Regions from separate parts of the Nitrosospira sp. Nsp1 genome, predicted to be linked through region 1. Evidence: predicted binding sites of a transcription regulator. Region 1 holds the regulator's gene; the other holds the start of a gene.
The links. The regulator sigma-54, encoded in region 1, starts transcription at its own class of promoters, with help from an activator protein. The targets are predictions, from matches to a motif close to TGGCACNNTTCCTGCT.

Region 1 (4,430 bases):
TTACCAGCGTATCGGTTTTAGTTTCAAGGAACAGCAGATGCACTTCCATTCCCTGCCGCCTCAGATCGGCCAAGCGTTGCGGCAACAAATGCAAGGTTTCGCGGCTCCTGGCATCGATACTGACCGCTACGCGCTGGTGTCCGGATTCCTTCAAATATACCGTAACCTCCGGCAGCAGGTTTGCTGGAAGATTGTCCACGCAATAATAGCCATTGTCCTCGAGCACGGTAAGGGCGATACTCTTGCCGGAACCGGAAAGGCCGCTAATGACGATCAGCTGCATTTTTCGAATACGAGCGGAGAATTAATGGTTCCCGCCCGGCAATTCAAAGTTCATTTTCCTGCTTTTGTCTGTTTTGACCATTTTCCATTTCCTGTTGATGTCGTGCAAAGAATTCCTGAGCACTATCGATACCACGAAGTTGCAGAACATAATTGCGCACTGCCGCTTCTACCAGCACGGCCAGATTTCGCCCAGCGGCAACCGGGATGATCACCTTGCGGATATTGACGTCCAGGACGCTTTCAGTAACATCGTTGATCGGCAGTCGTTCCATCGTGTTGAAATCAACGCTGTTGGGTTTTTGCAGATGCACGATGAGCTTCATGTTTTTTTTCCGGCGTACCGCGGTCTCGCCAAAAATAGTTCGGATGTTCAGCATCCCCAGCCCACGCACTTCAAGAAAATCACGTAATATCGGAGGACAGCAACCTTCCAGCGTTTCTGGCGCAATTCTATAAAGTTCCACGACATCATCCGCAACGAGTCCATGGCCCCGACTCACGAGCTCCAACGCCAATTCACTTTTGCCGACGCTGCTTTCACCGGTGATCATTACACCCATTCCCAGAACGTCCAGCAGTACGCCATGGCGGCTACAGGAGGGCGCAAGGACGCGCCCCAGATAGGGGCGTAACGTCCAGATCACCTCCAGACTGGAGTAAGGTGAACAGAAAAGGGGAGTGCGGGTGGCATCCGCCAAGGCTCTTATCGAGTCCGGCACTGAACCGCCACCGGCAACGATAATGCACAGGAGGTCGCTTTGCGCGATCTGCTGCATACTCTGCGCCAGGGACTCGGCACCAAGCGTGTTGAGATACTTGGCTTCGGTCTCGCTCAGTACCTGTATCCAGTTAGGGTGGATGAAATTGAGGTGACCGATCATTCCCTGTGTCGACCGGGCAACGGCTTCCGCGTCCAGATACCGGTCGCCACCGTCTTTACCGGCCTCCCAGGTCAGGCTCAGTTTTGACTGCTTATCTTCAAATAGCTGTGCAACGTTAAATCGTGGCATCTGGCTTGAATCATCTCCCAGGTTATAGGACAAAGGGGCAAAGCTTCCGCTTATCTGACAATGCTAAAGTCCTGATTGAGCCGATTATTCAGGTTGTTCTATATCCTGATTCTTTAATGCGCCTATATTACGTTGGCTTTCATTTTTCTTCTTGTGCTTGAGCATCTGGCGGTCAAGCTTATCCATCAAGTTATCGATGGAAACGTACATATCGGAACCGTCGGCCTCGACAAAAATATCCTTACCAGGCACATGGACATTTGCTTCAGCCTTTTGCTTAAGCTTTTCCACGGATAGAATCACGTTGATATCGATGACATTGTCGACATGACGCATAACCCGCGTCAGCTTTGAGGTAACGTAATCGCGCAGCGCAGGGGTAATTTCTACGTGGTGACCGGTAAGATTGAGATTCATCATGTCTCCTTGGCTTGGATTAAAATGATTTCCGAAGATTAACGGGAGGAATTTGTATGGACTCCCGATATTTTGCCACGGTACGGCGGGCAACCATAATTCCCTGCTGCCCCAGAATTTCTGAAATCTGGCTATCGCTCAGCGGCTTCTGTGCATTTTCGGCGTTTATCATTTGCTTGATCAGAGCACGAATTGCGGTGGCGGAACAAGCACCGCCGGTGTCGGTCGCTACATGACTGCCAAAGAAATATTTTAATTCGAATATGCCCCGTGGCGTCCTCATGAATTTTTGTGTCGTTACCCGCGAAATCGTGGATTCATGCAAGTCAAGCGTATCCGCAATTTCCCGCAATACCATGGGCCGCATGGCCACTGCGCCATGCTCGAAAAACTGTTGCTGGCGTTCGACCACCGCTGAGGATACCTTGAGTATCGTGCTGAAACGCTGATGTACGTTCTTGATGAGCCATTTCGCCTCATTCAGATGGCCCGACAGGCCTCGTGCGGAATCATCATGAGAGCGTTTCAGGATGTCAGCATAGAGCCGGTTGATCTTGAGGCGGGGCATTGCTTCAGGATTAAGGCTGGCTACCCATGAACCGCTGATCTTGGTCACAATTACGTCGGGTATGATGTAACGGGCGACCGTGGAACTGAATGCCATGCCGGGTCTCGGGTTCAGTCGGGTAATCAGGTGCCGGATCGATCGCAGACATTCATCATCACAGTGCAGCAGCTTTTTAATGGTGGCGAAATCCCGTGATGCCAGGCTTTCAAGATCATCGTTCACCAGCAGCAACGCCTGGTCCAGGTAAGGAGTACCTTCCGGCAGCGCATGCAATTGCATGAGCAGGCATTCCCTGAGGTTACGCGCCCCAATGCCGGGAGGATCCATGCGTTGCAACTGTTCCAGAGCATTGTGAAGATCGTCGATGTCTATCGCGAGCTCGGGCGGCAGCAGTTCAACGAGCTCTTCAAGATCCTGTGCAAGATAGCCGTCGTCATCCAGACTGTCGATCAGCAAACCAACGATTCTTCGCCCACGCTCCGGAATCTGGCTAAGGCTTAGCTGCAGGTTAAGATGTTCACGCAAGCTGGGCGGTTCCGCCGCTTGTTGCTGAAAATCCCGTTCGTCATCGTCATCCCGTGTGTTGCGAACGGCTCTATCGTCCGAGAACCAGTCTGACTCATCGGTCATCTTTCTCGTGTCGGAGCTATCCTCGATAGAAAGCAATTTCGCACTGGCTTCATCCGGAATCTCAATCAGATCCGATAACGGCTCTGCCCGAATATCGCTGGGCATATTCCGATAGTCGATCGTATCGCTACCGATATGATCGTCAAGTTCAAGGAGAGGATTTTCTTGAACCATACGTTCTATTTCCTGGCTCAGTTCGGCCGTGGAAAGCTGTAGCAGCCGTATGGATTGTTGCAATTGCGGAGTAAGCGTCAAGTGCTGCGACAGCTTAAACTGGAGAGTAGGCTTCATAATTTGGAATACCCACGGTAGGGCAAGATTCGTGCGGACCGAATCTTTTTCACAGCTTGAAATGTTCCCCCAGATATACTTTTCTCACACTTTCATTATAGATGATTTCATCAGGGTTTCCGCTAGCCAGGACTTTTCCTTCGCTGATGATATAGGCATGATCACAAATCCCCAGCGTTTCCCTGACATTATGGTCTGTAATGAGCACACCGATGCCACGCTCCTTCAGGAACCCGATGATTTTCTGGATATCCAGCACGGCAATAGGATCCACACCCGCAAACGGTTCGTCCAACAGGATAAAGCGCGGCTGCGTTGCAAGTGCCCGGGCGATTTCGACACGGCGTCGCTCGCCTCCGGATAAGCTGATTGCCGGATTGGTCCGTATGTGACTGATGTGCAGATCATGCAGCAGATCGTCGAGATGCTGCTGCATTTCATCGCGCGTATAATTTTTCAGTTCCAGTACTGCCCGAATATTATCGGCCACGGACAGCCGCTTGAAAATTGAAGCCTCCTGGGGCAAATAGCTCAGGCCCAGGCGCGCGCGCAGATGCATCGGCATTGGGCTCAAATCGACATCGTCCAAGGATATGCTGCCCCCATCCAGGGGCACCAACCCTACCATCATGTAAAAACAGGTGGTCTTGCCTGCGCCATTGGGGCCCAGCAGGCCGACCACTTCACCGCTGCTGACAGAAAGCGAAACATCTTGTACCACCGTCCGGGATTTATATCGCTTTTTTAAATTAACGGCTTTTAATTCGCTCATTTTTTGGGATCCGGGCGTTAGTCGATTTCATTCATCTTTTTCAGCGTCTGGTTTCGGCTCCTTCTTCTTCGGCTGGATGACCAGCCTCACTCTCCCCTCGGATTGGCTCTGAGCACTCGTATCGTTGTTCCCGGTCACCTGAAAAAACTCATTCAGTGCATCGTAAGAAATATAATCGCCATGCACTTCATCCTGGCCACGTCTCAGTCTCGCCTTCTTGAAGAGCTGCACCTTATCCGCCTTGGCGTCATATTCCATGCGCTCGCTCCAACCCTCGACGTACTCGTCCTTGCCATCGCGCTTTTGACGGAAACTGGCAAGATTACCGAAAGCCGTGGCGTGCTGGAAACCGCTGGCATCTTCTTTCACGGTCATCTTGTCGGCACGGATAATCAGCGTGCCCTGCGTGAGGACTACGTTACCAATGAATGTAGCAAGCTTGTTGGCATCCTGGACA
Region 2 (4,430 bases), on a different contig from region 1:
TGCCCGCCACCATGAGAACCGGCGGTGCGGCAAAGGATGTCATTGTTCCACCGATGGAAATGTTGACGAACAGCACACCGAGCGTGACATACTTGAGCCGGGTGGAAATCCCCCTGGAATAATAACGCTCAAGCAGAATCAGTCCGGCTAACGTCATGGCCCCCGGTTCCGTGATAAATGAGCCCAGCAGAGGAACAAACGATAATGTGATGAAGTAGAACGCGCTGCCCTCCGGCCAGGGAATAAGCCGCGCGAGCGTTTTTACGTTGAGCATGGCGAACTGCAGGATCGGGCGAGTGCCCGCGATGACCATGATGGCGAACACGAACATAGGCTCGGTAAAGCTCTGTCGATCGAGGTAAGCGATGGCGGCGTGCCTGCCGTCCGTGACAAACATCATGATGACGAGGACCATGGCCCAAAAGCCGAAAACAACCTCGACTTCGCCGAGAAAATGCCAGATGCCTGCGTGAGCGGGATGGCGATGCGCCAATTGCTCGAAATATTTGGTCGAGAAGGTGTGGATCAGCGCGACGCCAAACAGCAGTGCGCCAATGATCTCGATGGAGGCGGGGTTCAATTCGTTTTATTTCATTGCATCAAGGTTGGCCTTTGCATCAGCATTTCCCTGGGCGGCGGCTTTCGTGAACCATTCCTTGGCTTTATCGGTATCCCTGGCTATTCCTTCGCCGGCGAAATACATCACCCCGAGGTTGTTTTCGGCATCGACATTGCCCTGCTCAGCCGACTTTTGAAATAACTCCACCGCTTTGACCGGGTCTTTGGCGACACCTTCACCATTTGCGTACATCAGCCCGAGGTTGAACTGGGCATCCGCATATCCCTGCGCAGCGGATCGATGAAACCAGGCAGCAGCCGTAACAGGGTCATTGCTCAGGATTTTACCGGATGAATCCTTGGATATGGCTTCCCCGGTGTAGTACATGACGCCCAGTCCGTTTTGGGCTTTGGCATCGCCAGCCTCGGCATCTTTCCTTAATTGCAGGAATTTTTCTTCCGGCGTCGCTTCATTCTCCGAGCCCCCCGGCATGATTTCCTTTAATATCGCCGATTTTTCTTCCGGGGTCAGCTCATTTTCCAGGATGCTCGGAATTTGTGCTTCCGATGTGAATTCATCCGGCAACCGGGTCTGCGCTTCCGTTTTGGCGGCGGTCGCCGGCGCTTTCTCGCCGCATCCGGCAAGCATGAGCATGGGTGCGGCGAGTAACGTAACAATAAGGATGTTCATCGATTATTATGTCCTGTCAGGTACCATCCAGGCTGGTTCGGCGGTTGTGGAATCAGGGGCGAACGGGCTTCATCCTCATAAGCTGTAATACATATCAAACTCGACCGGATGGGTGGTCATGCGAAACCGCGTCACTTCTTCCATCTTGAGTTCGATGTAGCCATCTATCATATCATTCGAAAACACGCCACCCCGGGTAAGAAAGTTGCGATCCTTATCCAGGCTATCCAGTGCCTCATCCAGCGAGGCGCAAGGGTTGGGAATCCTGGCGGCTTCCTCGGGTGGAAGGTCATAAAGATTCTTGTCCATGGGGTCACCTGGATGAAGCTTGTTCTGGATACCGTCCAGCCCGGCCATCATCAATGCAGTGAAAGCAAGATAAGGGTTAGCGGTCGGATCGGGAAAACGCACTTCGACGCGCCTTCCTTTGGGGCTGTTGGCGTAGGGAATACGCACTGCGGCGGAACGGTTGCTTACCGAATAAGCAAGGTTGATCGGTGCTTCGAAACCGGGAACCAGGCGCTTGTAGGAATTGGTACCCGGATTGGTAATGGCGTTCAGGGCTTTGGCATGCCTGATAATGCCGCCTATATAATACAACGCCATTTCCGAGAGGCCCGCGTAACCATTTCCGGAAAATAGATTTTGTCCGGCTTTCCAGATCGACTGGTGCACATGCATGCCGGAACCATTGTCGCCGACGATGGGTTTCGGCATGAAAGTCGCCGTTTTTCCGTAAGAGTGCGCGATATTGTGCACGACATATTTGAATACCTGGGTCCAGTCGGCGCGCTTCACCAGGCTGCTGTACTTGGTACCTATTTCACACTGTCCGGCAGTCGCGACTTCATGATGATGTACTTCGACTTCGATACCCAGTTCTTCCAGTGCAAGACACATGGCGGAACGAATATCGTGCAAGGAATCAACCGGAGGAACGGGAAAATATCCCCCTTTTATACCGGGGCGGTGCCCGGTATTGCCCCCTTCGTATTTTACTGCCGAGCTCCAGGCTGCTTCCTCGGATTCGATCTTTACCGAGCAGCCGGACATATCGGCATGCCAGATAACGGAGTCAAAGATGAAGAATTCAGGTTCCGGTCCGAAATAGGCGATGTCGCCGATGCCGGTCGATTTAAGGTAAGCTTCACCGCGTTTCGCCAGCGAGCGGGGGTCGCGGTCATAGCCCTTGCCGTCGGAAGGCTCCACCACATCACAGGTCATGAACATTGTCGCCTCGTCCATGAACGGGTCCATTTTCGCCGTTTCGGGGTCGGGTATCAGCAGCATGTCGGAGGCATGAATGCCTTTCCAGCCGGCAATGGAGGAACCATCGAACGCGTGACCATCCTCCAGCTTGTCCGCATCGATGGCATGGGCGGGAAGCGTTACATGGTGTTCTTTACCGCGGGTATCCGTAAATCTTAAATCAACGAACCTGACTTCATTGTCCTGGATCATTTTCAGAACATCGGGTACCGCCATATTTCTCTCCATGAAGACTGTCTTGAATTAAAGGACATAAGTATAAACCCAGATAATTCATTAGGCGGCTCTGCGAGCCTACGCGAGTGCTGGCGGTCAGTTTGCGGCCATTTTCGCCGCTTGCTCGGCGTCCATAGACCAAGCTATGGACTTCTCTCAACCGGCAAAACTGTCTCGCAACCTGTCTCGCCATCATCTCGCGTCCTAATGGATTATCTAGGTTAAAGGTAACATTATATCAGCAGGAACGTTTCCATTTTTTCAAGATGTCGAGCCGAATCTACCCGGGACCCGATATCTTTGGAAAAGATGCCGGGGAATCGCGGGTGCTGCCGTGGCGCTCGCTATGAAGCCTATCCGATACATAAAGTTTTTAGGTAAACACCCGCTTGAAAATGGATTACCATTGCATTTTAATCCGTTATTCTGGAAAACCATATGGAAACCATCACTGCAATACTGGAGAGGGCGCAACAGCGTGCCAGGGAAATGGATTTGCCGTACGAAGGGGCACTGTTGCCCGGTGAAGCGCTTGATCTGCTGCAGGAAGCGCCCGGAGCAAAATTGGTGGACGTGCGTTCCAGAGCCGAATGGGATTGGGTAGGGAGAATACCGGGTGCGGTTGAAATCGAGTGGCAGTCCTATCCTGGGATGCGGCCCAACTCCAGCTTCATCGACTATCTTTCCAGCCAGGTGGACAAGGAATCGCTGGTGATGTTCATCTGCCGCAGCGGAGGCCGATCACATCAGGCTGCGGCTACCGCCACCGAATCGGGCTATGCAAATTGCTACAATATTCTCGAAGGTTTTGAAGGCGAGAAAGACGCAACCGGCCATCGTGGTACCAAAGGGGGGTGGAAAGCAGCAGGGTTACCTTGGATACAAGGCTGAGCCGACCTCCGCGTCCGGATTCAGGAAGTCGACGGGCTTCAGTTCAAGCCGCTGACCATTTGACCATTCCCGAATAAGCCGTGATTAGCACAATGATCCCGAATCCGATGCGATACCATGCAAATACGGTGAAATCATGGTGACTGATAAAGCGCAATAATCCCCGTACAGCCAATAATGCGCTGATGAAGGAGGCCACGAAGCCGATAAAAAATACGCCGATATCATCGAAATGGAGAATATCGCGATTTTTGAAAATATCGTAGAAGGTGGCCGCGAACATCACGGGTATTGCCAGGAAAAAAGAGAACTCGGTGGCAGCCTTGCGCGATAAGCCGAAAAAGAGTCCGCCAATAATCGTTGCACCTGAGCGCGAGGTGCCTGGTATCAAGGCCAGGCATTGCATTAATCCGACTTTCAGCGCGTGTTTCCAGTCCATATCTTCCACCCGTTCAACTTCCACCACATGTTGCCTGCGCTCGGCCCACAGAATTAGAATTCCGCCGATTATAAATGCCATTGCCACGGGTACTGGATGAAACAGATATTGCTTGATGGTTTTAATGAACAATAAACCCAGAATCGCGGCAGGCAGAAACGCGATGAAAAGATTGAGCACGAAGCGGTTTGCATCCTGACGCGAACCCACATCCGCAACTACGCTACGAATCTTGACGCGGTATTCCCAGCATACCGCCAGAATGGCGCCCAGTTGAATGACAATCGTGAATACCTTTCCCTTATCGTCATTGAAGTCGAGCAGATCAGCCGCCAGGATGAGATGGCCGGTAGAGGAAATCGGGAG

Region 2: the regulator sigma-54 is predicted to act here: its motif matches at 2,975-2,990, upstream of glnA (type I glutamate--ammonia ligase).

The regions. Positions count from the first base shown of each region.
Region 1 covers NZ_FMUF01000011.1:28,414-32,843, reverse strand. The annotation lists gene rapZ (RNase adapter RapZ) at 1-283, opposite strand, end outside; gene hprK (HPr(Ser) kinase/phosphatase) at 327-1,295, opposite strand; gene hpf (ribosome hibernation-promoting factor, HPF/YfiA family) at 1,380-1,712, opposite strand; gene BLP78_RS08585 (RNA polymerase factor sigma-54) at 1,732-3,201, opposite strand; gene lptB (LPS export ABC transporter ATP-binding protein) at 3,251-3,973, opposite strand; gene lptA (lipopolysaccharide transport periplasmic protein LptA) at 4,001-4,430, opposite strand, start outside.
Region 2 covers NZ_FMUF01000009.1:55,459-59,888, forward strand. The annotation lists gene BLP78_RS07505 (putative Na+/H+ antiporter) at 1-580, opposite strand, end outside; gene BLP78_RS07510 (tetratricopeptide repeat protein) at 587-1,249, opposite strand; gene glnA (type I glutamate--ammonia ligase) at 1,325-2,734, opposite strand; gene BLP78_RS07520 (rhodanese-like domain-containing protein) at 3,173-3,625, shown strand; gene BLP78_RS07525 (undecaprenyl-diphosphate phosphatase) at 3,669-4,430, opposite strand, start outside.